DNA from 3 places in the Pseudomonas knackmussii B13 genome. Region 1 is predicted to be linked to each of the others. Evidence: predicted binding sites of a transcription regulator. Region 1 holds the regulator's gene; each other region holds the start of a gene.
The links. Region 1 encodes FliA, which starts transcription of late flagellar genes. Its sites were predicted from a motif close to CTAAAGTTTNNNNNNNNNNNGCCGNTAA; they were not measured.

Region 1 (4,362 bases):
CCCACCCTTGACGGTGTGGAAACCACGGAAGATGGCATTGAGCAGGTCCATGTCATCGGGTCGGCTTTCCAGCTCGACCAGCTGCTCGGACAGTTGCTCGAGAATCTCGCCGGCCTCCACCAGGAAGTCCTGGAGGATTTCGTCATCGGCGTCGAAGCTCATTCGGTGCTCCCCACGGCGCGTTTGCGCACTTCAGAATCCAAGGCTGGACAACAGATCGTCGACATCGTCCTGACCGGACACGACGTCTTTCCTTGTATCGGCAGCGATCTGCGGACCTTCACCCTTGGACGATCTTTCTTTTTCGACTTCGTCGCGCATGCCCTGGTGGTCGTGCTCGATGCCCGCGTAGCGGTCCACCTGCCCAGCCATCCAGACCAGCTTGACCAGGTTGCTCTCGACCTCGGTGACCAGCTTGGTGACGCGCTTGATCACCTGCCCGGTGAGGTCCTGGAAATCCTGTGCGAGCAGGATGTCGTTCAGGTGTGCAGACAGCTTGCGGCTGTCCTGGGCACTGACGTAGAGGAACTGCTCGACGCGCTTGGCCAGGTCGCGGAAGGCATCCGGACCGATCTCGCGGCGCATGAAGCGCGACCACTGTTCCTGCAGGTCCTTGGCCTCGTGCTCGATGTGCGTGAGCAGCGGCGAGCACTCCTCGACCAGGTCCATCGTGCGGTTGGCGGCCTTCTCGGTCATCGTCACCACGTAGGACAGACGATCGGTGGCATCGGCGATCTGCGACATTTCCGCGGCGTGCCGGGAATTCGGATCGATCTGGAAATTGACGATCGCGTTGTGCAGTTCGCGGGTGAGCTTGCCGACCTCCTGGTAGAGGCCGCGATCGCGGGTCTGGTTGAGCTCCTGGATGAGCTGCACGGCCTGCTGCACCTCGCCGCGCTCCAGGCTCTCGACCAAATCGCGCGCGTGTTTTTTCAGGGTCGACTCGAAGTCACCCGTGGAATCGTTGACGAGCTCCATGACGCCCTCTTGGTCGGAATCAGCCGACCCGCTCGAAAATCTTCTCGATCTTTTCTTTCAGCACTTGAGCGGTGAAAGGCTTGACCACGTAGCCATTGACCCCGGCCTGGGCCGCTTCGATGATCTGGTCGCGCTTGGCTTCGGCGGTCACCATCAGCACCGGCAGGTGCTTCAGGCGGTCGTCGGCGCGCACTGCACGCAACAGGTCGATGCCGGTCATGCCGGGCATGTTCCAGTCGGTGACGAGGAAGTCGAAATTGCCGCTGTGCAGCATCGGCAGCGCGGTGGTGCCGTCGTCGGCTTCCGCGGTGTTGGTGAACCCCAGGTCGCGCAGGAGGTTCTTGATGATGCGCCTCATCGTGGAGAAGTCGTCCACGATGAGAATTTTCATGTTCTTGTCCAAGCCTGCCTCCGTCCAGTCCCGGTGCGCCGCTGCAGGCGCACCTTGAATACCCTTTGGCGAGTGCCGAGGCGGCACCTGCCTTGTTGCTTGTCTGGCGCCGAGCCGCTGTTCGCCGCTCTGCCCTTTCGACGAATCGCCTGGCCATTCGCCAGTGATCGTCGGACCGGCGGGATTCTATACGTCCCGTCGGAAAATTCCGTTACTTCCGTGCACTTAGTGCGCGCGCCACTCCGACAACCTTGCCCGCAGGCGCGCTGCGCACTGGCTATGCAACTGGCTGACCCGCGACTCGCTGACCCCGAGCACCTCGCCGATCTCCTTGAGGTTGAGCTCTTCGTCGTAGTACAGCGCCAGCACCAGGCGCTCGCGCTCGGGAAGCTTGGTGATGGCATCGGCCAGCGCCGCCTGGAAACGCTCGTCCTCCAGACCGTGGGAGGGTTCGTTGTCCAGGTGCGAGGTGTCTTCCGCCGGCCCCTGGGCCCCTTCCTGCAACAGGTCGTCGAAGCTGTACAGGCGACTGCCCTGGGTGTCGCTCAAGATCGCGTAGTAATCGTCGAGACTCATATTGAGTTCGGCAGCAACTTCCTGATCTTTAGCGTCGCGTCCGGTGCGCGCTTCGATGGCACGGATCGCGTCGCTGACCATCCGCGTGTTGCGATGCACCGAACGCGGTGCCCAATCGCCCTTGCGCACTTCGTCGAGCATGGCGCCGCGGATGCGGATGCCCGCGTACGTCTCGAAGCTCGCGCCCTTGCCGGAGTCGTATTTCTTCGCCGCCTCGAGCAGGCCGATCATGCCGGCCTGCATCAGGTCCTCGACCTGCACGCTGGCCGGCAGGCGGCCCAGCAGGTGGTAGGCGATCCGCTTCACCAGCGGTGCGTAACGCTGGATCAGCTGTTCCTGGGAGTTCTGCGCCTGTGCTTTCGTGTACATACGCGCTCCGGAGCCGCTCATCATACGGTCGAACCCGCGGTGGGATTCTGCACCAGGCGCTCCACGAAGAACTCCAGGTGGCCACGGGGGTTGGCCGGCAGCGGCCAGCTGTCGACCTTCTGTGCAATCGCGCGGAAGGCCAGCGCCGCCTTGCTGCGCGGGAAGGCCTCGTAGACCGAGCGCTGCTTCTGCACCGCCTTGCGCACCGATTCGTCGTACGGAATCGCGCCGACGTACTGCAGCGCCACGTCGAGGAAGCGGTCGGTGACCTTGGTCAGCTTGGCGAACAGGTTGCGCCCTTCCTGCGGGCTGTGCGCCATGTTGGCCAGCACGCGGAAGCGGGTCATGCCGTGGTCGCGGTTGAGCAGCTTGATCAGGGCGTAGGCGTCGGTGATCGAGGTCGGCTCGTCGCACACCACCAGCAGGACTTCCTGCGCGGCGCGGACGAAGCTCACCACCGAATCGCCGATGCCGGCGGCGGTATCCACCACCAGCACGTCGATGTTTTCGCTGATATCGCTGAACGCCTGGATCAGGCCGGCGTGCTGCATCGGCGACAACTGCACCATGCTCTGCGTGCCGGACGCCGCCGGGACGATGCGGATGCCGCCCGGTCCCTGGAGGATGACGTCGCGCAGGTCGCATTCGCCCTCGATGACGTCAGCCAGCGTGCGCTTGGGCTGCAGGCCCAGCAAGACGTCGACGTTGGCCAGGCCGAGGTCGGCGTCGAGCAGCATGACGCGACGGCCGAGGTCGGCCAGCGCCATGGACAGATTCACCGAGACGTTGGTCTTGCCTACGCCGCCTTTGCCACCGGTGACCGCGATTACCTGAACGGGATGCATACCCATAAAAATTACCTTGTCTCTTCAACGATCCCGCCACCGGGACCCTGCCAGCTGCGGTGCTCGGCCGCAGTTGGCGTGACGGATCTACCTTGAGCATCCGTATCCGCTTGGCGGCCATCCGGCCACCGTGGGCCCCGTCTCCGGTGCCCGTCTGGAATCCTTTAGCCGGCGTGTCTTGCCGGTTGCTGATACAGGCCGGCGAACATGCCGGCCATGGTGTCCTCGCAGGGCTCTTCGGGCACCTGCAGGCTCACCGCACGGCTGACCAGCTGGTGCGCGCGCGCCACCTGCAGATCATCCGGAATTCGCGGCCCGTCCGCCAGATAGGCAACAGGCAGGCGTTGTGCTATCACGAGCGACATCGCCTCGCCCAGGCTACCGGCCTCGTCAAGCTTGGTCAGCACGCAGCCGGCCAGTCCGCAGCTGCGGTAGGCGTGCCAGGCGGCCTTGAGCACCTGGCTCTGGCTGGTTGCCGCCAGCACCAGGTAATTCTTCACGTTCAGGCTCTGCGCGGCCAGCGCTTCGAGCTGCATGCGCAGCGCCGGATCGCTGGCGGGCAGACCGGCGGTGTCGATCAGCACCAGGCGCTTGCGCGCCAGCGGAGCCATGGCCTGGAGCAGAGACTGGCCGGGATCGACCAGGATCACAGGGACATTGAGGATGCGCCCCAGCGTCTTGATCTGCTCCTGCGCGCCCAGGCGGAAACTGTCCATGCTGACCAGCGCCAGGTTGTGTGCGCCGTACTTCAGCACATAGCGGGCCGCAAGCTTCGCCAGGGTGGTGGTCTTGCCCATGCCGGCCGGACCGACCAGGGCGATCACCCCGCCCTGTTCCAGCAGGTCTTCGTCGGGTGTGCGGATGGCGCGTGCCAGGTGCGCCAGCAGCATGCGCCAGGCCTGCTTGGGATCGGCGATGGAGGCGACGCGTTCGAGCAGCTGGCGACCCAGGTCGGCCGGCACGCCCATGCGTTGCAGGCGGCGCCACAGGCCAGCCTGTTTCGGCCGCTGGCTCTGCATCTGGTTCCAGGCGATGGAGCCCAGTTGCACTTCGAGCAGTTCGCGCAGGCCGTTGAGTTCGAAACGCATCGCGTCCAGCGACTGCTGGCTGACCGCAGCCGGCGCCGGGGTTGCCGGAGCGTCCGGGGCCGCCATGGCTTCGGCCAGGGTCGGGCGCTTGGCCGGCTCGGCGCCGTACAATTGA
Region 2 (4,362 bases), 500 kb from region 1:
CCGGCCTCTTTCATCAACCGGGCGGCAAGGTAACGGCCTGCAGGAAAGCCCTCGTTGCGCAAGGCGGCCGATAGCGTTCGGGCACCGGCCGCGCTGCGGCTCTGGGCATGCAGTTCCACCACGCGCTGGCGTAACGCTTCTCGTCGACTGCAGACGCGTGCCTGCCGCTTTCGGGCCGCATAAACACTGTTGCGATTTACCTGGAATAACCGGCACAGTTCCGTACGCGAATACTGCTCGCCCAATGCCTCGACCAGCCTGACTAGTCGAGGGCGTCCGACATCAAGAGAGCGGTAGCCTTTTTTAGAATCTCTTTCTCCCGCTCCAAGCGGCGGACTTGCGCCTCCAACTCCTGAATGCGCCGCTGATCCTCTGTCAGCGCCTTGCTATGCGCAGGCGTCTGGCCGCCACGCTCCAGTTGCAACTGCGCCACCCAGCGACGCATCGCCGTGGGCCCCACCCCCATCGCCTTGCAGGCGGCCGGCACCGTATAGCCTTGATCCACCACCAAGCGGGCGGCTTCCAGTTTGAAATCTGGACTGAATGATCTTCTGCTCATGAACACCTCAGCTGTGGGCGAAGCTTAACGCCCTATCGGGGTGTCCAGAATCATTAGGCCACTTCAGATCCGCCCCTACGGGAGGGGCCAGGGCAGCCCTCTGCGGAAGAGGGGCTGCCTGGTTTCGGAGCGGGTGCGACTCAGCGGTTGAACCGCTCAACCAGCGAGTACTGCTCCTGCGCCGTGCCGGTCAGCTCCTCGCTGAGCAGCGCGGTGCGCTGGGCTTCGCCGGAAGTCTGGTCGGCCAGCTGGGCGATGGTCGCGATGTTGCGGTTGATCTCCTCGGCCACCGCGCTCTGTTCCTCGGCTGCCGCAGCGATCTGGTGGGCCATGTCGGCGATGTTGGCCACCGAATCGCTGATGCCGACCAGCGCCTGGTCGGCCAGGAGCACGCGCTCCACGCCTTCGTCGGCTTGGCGGCGGCCGGTCTCCATGGCGCTGACTGCGTTTTCGGCAGTCTGCTGCAACTTGGCGATCAGGCCGTGGATCTGCTCGGTGGATTCGGCGGTGCGCTGGGCCAGCGAACGCACCTCGTCGGCCACCACGGCGAAGCCGCGGCCCATCTCGCCGGCGCGGGCCGCTTCGATGGCGGCGTTGAGCGCCAGCAGGTTGGTCTGGTCGGCGATGCCCTTGATCACGTCGACCACGCCGCCGATCTCGTTGCTGTCCTGGGCCAGCTGGCTGACTGCCAGGCCGGTTTCACCCACCGAAGCGGACAAGCGCTCGATGGCTTCGCGGGTTTCGCTGGCGATGCTGCGGCCCTGGCGGGTCAGCTCGTTGGCCTGGCGGGTGGCGTCGGCGGTGCGTTGCACGTTGTTCGCCACTTCCTGGGTGGTCGCGGCCATCTCGTTGACGGCGGTGGCCACCTGGTCGGTTTCGACGCGCTGGCGCTCAAGGCCCGCCGAGCTGTGGTGCGCCAGGCTGTCGGCCTGGCGGGCCTGCTGGGTGAGCTGTTCGGCGGTGTCCTGCAGGCGCGTCAGGCAGGTCTTCAGGCGCGCTTCCTGGCTGAGGATCGACATTTCCAGGCGCGCCTGGGCGCCACGGCTGTCGGTGTACATCTGCGCGATCAGCGGGTCCGAGGTGGTCTGCTCGGCGAGGCGCAGCAGGCGCTTGAGGCCGCGCTGCTGCCAGCTAAGGCCGGCCAGGCCCAGCGGCACGGCGAGCAGGGCGGCGAGGAGGAAGCCCCAGTGCGAGTCGAGCCAGGTGCCAATAAGGAAGGCGACCTGGCTGGTGAGGATGAACGGCAGCCAGTCCTGCAGCACCGGCAGCCAGCGGTCGCGCTGGGGCACGGCCGACTTGCCGGCGGCGATGCGCTGGTACAGCGCCTGGGCGCGTTCCACCTGCTCGGCGGTGGGGCGCACGCGCACCGATTCGTAGCCGACGATCTCGTTGCGCTCGAAGACTGGCGTGACGTAGGCGTTGACCCAGTAGTGGTCGCCGTTCTTGCAGCGGTTCTTGACGATGCCCATCCACGGCCGGCCCTTCTTCAGGGTCTCCCACATGTGCGCGAACACCGCCGGCGGCACGTCCGGGTGGCGTACCAGGTTGTGCGGCGAGCCGAGCAGCTCTTCGCGCTCGAAGCCACTGATGGCGACGAAGGCGTCGTTGGTGTAGGTGATCACCCCGCGGTGGTCCGTGGTGGAGATCAGGCGCTGTTCGGCAGGGTAGGTGCGTTCACGCTGGGTGACCGGCTGGTTGTTGCGCATGTGGGGGACGTCCAGGAAGCGGCGGGTTCAGAGGGGGTATCGGCCGCTTCGACGAAAAGTTGAATGCGGTCACGCTTTTGGCGCTGGCATCATGGCGTGGAAGCAGATTGTAATCAAATTGACATTTGGTGGTATGGCAGCGCCCCGTGACCTTTTGGTCACGGGGCGCTCCGGCTTGGCCTCAGATCAGGCTGCGCAGCACGTAGTGAAGGATGCCGCCGGCCTTGAAGTACTCCACTTCGTTGAGGGTGTCGATGCGGCATAGCACGTCGAAGCTGTCCTGCTTGCCGTCCTCGCGGGTGACTTCCACCTTGAGGGTCATGTGCGGCTTCAGTTCTCCGTTCAGGCCGCGGATGTTCAGCACCTCCTTGCCCGTCAGGTTCAGCGACTTGCGCTCCTGGCCGCCGGTGAACTGCAGCGGCAGCACGCCCATGCCCACCAGGTTGGAACGGTGGATGCGCTCGAAGCTCTCGGCGATCACCGCCTTGACCCCGAGCAGGTTGGTGCCCTTGGCCGCCCAGTCGCGGGAGGAGCCGGTGCCGTATTCCTTGCCGGCGATGATCACCAGGGGCGTGCCGTCCTGCTGGTAGCGCATGGCGGCGTCGTAGATCGCCAGCTTGTCGCCGCTGGGCACGTGGATCGTGTTGCCGCCTTCCTCGCCGCCGAGCATCTCGTTCTTGATGCGGATGTTGGCGAAGGTGCCGCGCATCATCACTTCATGGTTGCCGCGTCGCGAGCCGTAGGAGTTGAAGTCGGCATAGGCCACGCCGTGCTCGCTCAGGTAGCGCCCGGCCGGGCTGTCTTTCTTGATATTGCCGGCGGGGGAGATGTGGTCGGTGGTCACCGAGTCGCCGAGCACCGCCAGTACCCGGGCCTTCTCGATGTCGGCGACTTTCGGCGGCGCCTCGGCGATGTGCTCGAAGAACGGCGGATGCTGGATATAGGTGGAGTCGGCCTGCCAGACGTAGGTCTTCGCCTGCGGCACCTGGATCGCCCGCCATTTCTCGTCGCCCTGGAAGACCTCGGCGTACTCCTTGTGGAACATCGCGGTGTCGACCTTCTGGATGGCCGCGGCGATCTCCTGCTGGCTCGGCCAGATGTCCTTCAGGTACACCGGCTGGCCGTCCTTGCCGGTGCCCAGCGGGTCCTTCGCCAGGTCCAGGCGCACGCTGCCGGCCAGGGCGTAGGCCACCACCAGGGGCGGGGAGGCCAGCCAGTTGGTCTTCACTAGCGGGTGCACGCGGCCTTCGAAGTTGCGGTTGCCGGAGAGCACCGAGGCCACCGTCAGATCGGCTTGCTGGATGGCCTTCTCGATGGGGTCGAGCAGCGGCCCGGAGTTGCCGATGCAGGTGGTGCAGCCGTAGCCGACCAGGTCGAAGCCCAGCTCATCGAGGTACTGCGTCAGCCCGGCGGCCTTGAAGTAGTCGGTGACCACCTTGGAACCGGGCGCCAGCGAGCTCTTCACCCAGGGCTTGCGCTGCAGGCCTTTCTCCAGCGCCTTCTTCGCCAGCAGGCCGGCGGCCATCATCACGCTGGGGTTGGAGGTGTTGGTGCAGGAGGTGATGGCGGCGATCACCACGGCGCCGTCTTCCAGGCGATGGGTCTTGCCGTCGTGCTGATAGTCGATGGCCGAGGCGTGGCTGGTTGCCGACTTGGGTTGCAGTGCGGTGAAGTCGTCGAAGGCTTGCGCCACCTGGCCCAGCGACACGCGGTCCTGCGGGCGCTTGGGCCCGGCGAGGCTGGCCTCGACGTCGCCCAGGTCGAGCTGCAGGGCGTCGGTGAACAGCGGCTCCTGGCCCGGCTCGCGCCACAGCCCCTGGGCCTTGCAGTAGGCCTCGACCAGCTGCACGGTCTCCTCCGGGCGGCCGGACAGGCGCAGGTAACCCAGGGTGATCTCGTCCACCGGGAAGAAGCCGCAGGTGGCGCCGTATTCCGGGGCCATGTTGGCGATGGTCGCGCGGTCGGCCAGCGGCAGGTCGGCGAGGCCGTCGCCGTAGAACTCGACGAACTTCCCGACCACGCCCTTCTTGCGCAGCATCTGGGTGACGGTGAGCACCAGGTCGGTGGCGGTGATGCCTTCCTTCAGCTTGCCGGTGA
Region 3 (4,362 bases), 240 kb from region 1:
TGATCGACTCGATGGCGCGGTGGCCCTTGAGCATGATGGTGCCGCCGGGGGTCTCGTAGCAGCCGCGCGACTTCATGCCGACGAAGCGGTTCTCGACGATGTCGAGGCGGCCGATGCCGTTCTCGCCGCCGATGCGGTTCAGTTCGGCCAGCACTTGAGCCGGGGTCATGTCCTTGCCGTCGATGGCGACGATATCGCCCTTGCGGTAGGTCAGCTCGATGTAGGTCGGCTGGTCCGGCGCGTTTTCCGGGGACTTGGTCCAGCGCCACATGTCCTCTTCGTGCTCGGTCCAGGTGTCTTCCAGCACGCCGCCTTCATAGGAGATGTGCAGCAGGTTGGCATCCATGGAGTACGGCGATTTCTTCTTGCCGTGGCGCTCGATCGGGATGGCGTGCTTCTCGGCGTAGTCCATCAGCTTCTCGCGGGACAGCAGGTCCCACTCGCGCCAGGGAGCGATCACTTTCACGCCCGGCTTCAGCGCGTAGGCGCCCAGCTCGAAGCGAACCTGGTCGTTGCCCTTGCCGGTAGCGCCATGGGAGATGGCGTCGGCGCCGGTCGCGTTGGCGATCTCGATCAGACGCTTGGCGATCAGCGGGCGAGCGATGGAAGTACCCAGCAGGTACTCGCCTTCGTAGATGGTGTTGGCGCGGAACATCGGGTACACGAAGTCGCGGACGAACTCTTCGCGCAGGTCCTCGATGTAGATTTCCTTCACGCCCATTGCCTGGGCCTTGGCGCGAGCCGGCTCGACTTCTTCGCCTTGTCCCAGGTCAGCGGTGAAGGTCACCACTTCGCACTGATAAGTATCCTGCAGCCACTTCAGAATCACCGAGGTATCCAGGCCACCGGAATACGCCAGGACTACCTTCTTCACGTCCGCCATGCCATCACTCCACGGGGGGTTGTCACGAAAACCACCGATTCTACTGTCGCGCTGTAGGAAATTACAGAGGGGCGACAGCTTTAGACGACAACGCGACAGATTCTATCGAAGGTGCGACTAGGCGCCGCGGTTCGCGGAGCCTTGCACAAGCGGCGCCGAGGCCGGCGCCTTGGCAGTAGGCGCGGCGGGCGCGGGTGCCGCTGGGGCGGGTGCGGCCGGTGGCGTTGCAGGTGGTGTCGCAGCAGGAGCAGCCGGTGCCGCGGCCGGAGCCTCCGGCACCGCCTCGCGCGACAGATGGACGGTCACCCGGCGGTTGCGCGCGCGGTTGGCCTCCGAATTGTTCTTCACCAGCGGATAACTCTCGCCGTAGAAGCGCACGGTGATCTGGTTCTCCGGCACGCCATTGGCTTTCAGGTATTCCTGCACCGCAACCGCACGGCGCCGCGAGGCGTCGCGGTTGCTCAGGCGGTTGCCGCTGTTGTCGGAATGCCCGTCGAGCTCGATGCGGTTCACCGACGGGTCGGCCTTCAGGTACTGCAGGATGATGTCGAGCTTGGCGCGGGCCAACGGATCGAGCGCGTCACCGCCGCCGGGGAAGCCGACTTGGCTGGTGCGCACCTGGTCGAAGTTGACCGGCAGCATCTTCGCCGAGCAGTCCTGCAGTTGCGCGTAACCATCGGCGAAGCGTGTCGCCAGCAAGCGCACGCGCAAGTCCTGACCGGTGCCGCGCAGGCGCACTTCCGGACTGCGGCCTTCCAGCACGCCATCGAGCAGACGCCCGGCCTGCTGCTGGCTGCTGGTGAAGGGCACTTCGCCGGCAACCAGGGACACCGAGCCGAGGTTGATATCGCCCTGACTCGGACGCCAGGGCGGCGCCGCCGCCAGCAGCGTCGCCGAACCGCCGCCGTACCAGTTGCGCTGCGGTTTGAGACGGAAGGTCGGGGACTCGCCCGCGCGCCAGACGAACTCGCCGACGCCGAACCCGGCCACCTGTTGCGACAGACGGCACTCGAACTGATCGCCGGCGACCGTCCACTGCGCATTCTCCAGGCGCGTCTGGAAGGTCAGCCCCCAGGCCGGCAGGCTGGCGCAGAGGCCGAGCAGGAGAAGGTAGCGATGGCGCACGGGGGGCTCCGGGAAAAGCTGGAAAGTACCCAGGGGATATCGGACAGCCTCGGCAAAACTTGATAGCGAGTGCCGGGAGCGGGCTTTTCCGGTAGCATTTCCCCACTTTTTCCGCTGCAAACCGCCCCCCTGGAATTCCCATGTCCGACCGCCTGACCCTGCTGCGCCCCGACGACTGGCACATCCACCTGCGCGACGGCGCCGCCCTCGCCCAGACCGTCGGCGATGCCGCGCGCACCTTCGGCCGCGCCATCGTCATGCCCAACCTTGTTCCGCCGGTGCGCAACGCCGCCGAAGCCGACGCCTACCGCCAGCGTATCCTCGCTGCACGCCCGGCCGGCAGCCGCTTCGAGCCGCTGATGGTGCTCTACCTCACCGACCGCACCAGCGCCGAAGACGTGCGCGCGGCCAAGGCCAGTGGCTTCGTGCACGCCGCCAAGCTTTACCCGGCCGGCGCCACCACCAACTCCGATTCCGGCGTGACCAGCATCGACAACATCTTCCACGTCCTGGAAGCCATGGCCGAAGTCGGCCTGCCGCTGCTGGTGCACGGTGAAGTGACCCACGCCGACGTCGATGTGTTCGACCGCGAGAAGCGCTTCATCGACGAACACATGACCCGCGTGGTCGCGCGCTTCCCGACCCTGAAAGTGGTCTTCGAGCACATCACCACCGGCGACGCCGCGCAGTTCGTCAAGGCCGCCCCGGCCAACGTTGGCGCCACCATTACCGCGCACCACTTGCTGTACAACCGCAACCACATGCTGGTCGGTGGCATTCGTCCGCACTTCTATTGCCTGCCGATCCTCAAGCGCAACGTGCACCAGGAAGCCCTGCTCGACGCCGCCACCAGCGGCAATCCGAAGTTCTTCCTCGGCACCGACTCGGCGCCGCACGCCCGTCACGCCAAGGAAGCCGCCTGCGGCTGCGCCGGCTGCTACACCGCGTACGCCGCCATCGAGATGTACGCCGAGGCATTCGAGCAGCGCAACGCGCTGGACAAGCTGGAAGCCTTCGCCAGCTTCCACGGCCCGGACTTCTACGGCCTGCCGCGCAACACTGACAGCATCACCCTGGTGCGCGAGGAATGGTCCGCTCCGACCAGCCTGCCCTTCGGCGACCACGAAGTGGTGCCGCTGCGCGCCGGCGAAAAACTGCGCTGGCGCCTGCTGGAGGCCGGCGCATGAGCGAAGAAGTCTACGAAGAAGAGTTCGACGGCAATTACCCGCCCGGCCCGCGCCACCCGATGGCGCGGCGCTTCCGTGGCTACCTGCCGGTAGTAGTCGACGTCGAGACCGGTGGCTTCAACGCCGCCACCGACGCCCTGCTGGAAATCGCCGCGGTGACCATCGGCATGGATGAGAGCGGGTTCCTGTTCCCGGAACACACCCACTTCTTCCGCGTCGAGCCTTTCGAAGGCGCCAACATCGAGCAGGCGGCCCTGGAATTCACCGGCATCAAGCTGGACCACCCACTGCGCATGGCGGTGGCCGAGGAACAGGCGCTCACCGAGATCTTCCGTGGCGTACGCAAGTCGCTGAAGGCCAACGGCTGCAAGCGCGCGATCCTGGTCGGCCACAACAGCAGCTTCGACCTCGGCTTCCTTAACGCCGCGGTGAACCGCACCGGTCTCAAGCGCAACCCGTTCCACCCGTTCTCCAGCTTCGACACCGCGACCCTGGCCGGCCTGGCCTATGGTCAGACGGTGCTGGCCAAGGCCTGCCAGGCCGCCGGCATGGAGTTCGACAACCGCGAGGCACACTCGGCGCGCTACGACACCGAGAAGACCGCCGAGCTGTTCTGCGGCATCGTCAACCGCTGGAAGGAATGCGGTGGCTGGATGGAAGACGAGGACTGATCCTCGCCTTCCTTTAATGCCCCCGACAAAGCCCCGCCCGCGCGGGGCTTTGTTTTTGCTTCCTGCTGACAACCGCAAAGAAAAAGCCCCGCCAAGGCGGGGCTGTTTCACAAGCGGAACGCGGCTTACAGGTTGCCGGCGTTCTCGGCCAGGTAGCTGGCAACGCCTTCCGGCGAGGCAGTCATACCCTTGTCGCCTTTCTTCCAGTTGGCCGGGCAGACTTCACCGTGCTCTTCGGTGAACTGCAGGGCGTCGACCAGACGCAGCAGCTCGTCCATGTTACGGCCCAGCGGCAGGTCGTTGACGATCTGCGAGCGCACTACGCCGTTCTGGTCGATCAGGAAGGCGCCACGGAAAGCTACGCCATCAGCGGACTCGACGTCGTAGTCCTTGGCGATGCTGTGGGTCATGTCGGCGGCCAGGGTGTACTTGACCGGGCCGATGCCGCCCTTGTCCACCGGGGTGTTACGCCAGGCGTTGTGGGTGAAGTGGGAGT

Region 2: a site for FliA is predicted at 2,302-2,329, ahead of PKB_RS10635 (methyl-accepting chemotaxis protein). Genes of this name have one in related genera too.
Region 3: a site for FliA is predicted at 2,045-2,072, ahead of PKB_RS07125 (flagellar protein MotY). Genes of this name have one in related genera too.

Annotation. Positions count from the first base shown of each region.
Region 1 covers NZ_HG322950.1:1,730,859-1,735,220, reverse strand. The annotation lists gene PKB_RS08315 (chemotaxis protein CheA) at 1-162, opposite strand, end outside; gene PKB_RS08310 (protein phosphatase CheZ) at 193-978, opposite strand; gene PKB_RS08305 (chemotaxis response regulator CheY) at 998-1,369, opposite strand; gene fliA (RNA polymerase sigma factor FliA) at 1,595-2,338, opposite strand; gene fleN (flagellar synthesis regulator FleN) at 2,335-3,165, opposite strand; gene flhF (flagellar biosynthesis GTPase FlhF) at 3,324-4,362, opposite strand, start outside.
Region 2 covers NZ_HG322950.1:2,234,156-2,238,517, forward strand. The annotation lists one part of gene PKB_RS29055 (IS3 family transposase) at 1-307, opposite strand, end outside; one part of gene PKB_RS29055 (IS3 family transposase) at 307-559, opposite strand; gene PKB_RS10635 (methyl-accepting chemotaxis protein) at 700-2,265, opposite strand; gene acnA (aconitate hydratase AcnA) at 2,447-4,362, opposite strand, start outside.
Region 3 covers NZ_HG322950.1:1,487,357-1,491,718, reverse strand. The annotation lists gene PKB_RS07130 (argininosuccinate synthase) at 1-883, opposite strand, end outside; gene PKB_RS07125 (flagellar protein MotY) at 1,001-2,008, opposite strand; gene pyrC (dihydroorotase) at 2,149-3,195, shown strand; gene rnt (ribonuclease T) at 3,192-3,866, shown strand; gene PKB_RS07110 (peroxiredoxin) at 3,992-4,362, opposite strand, start outside.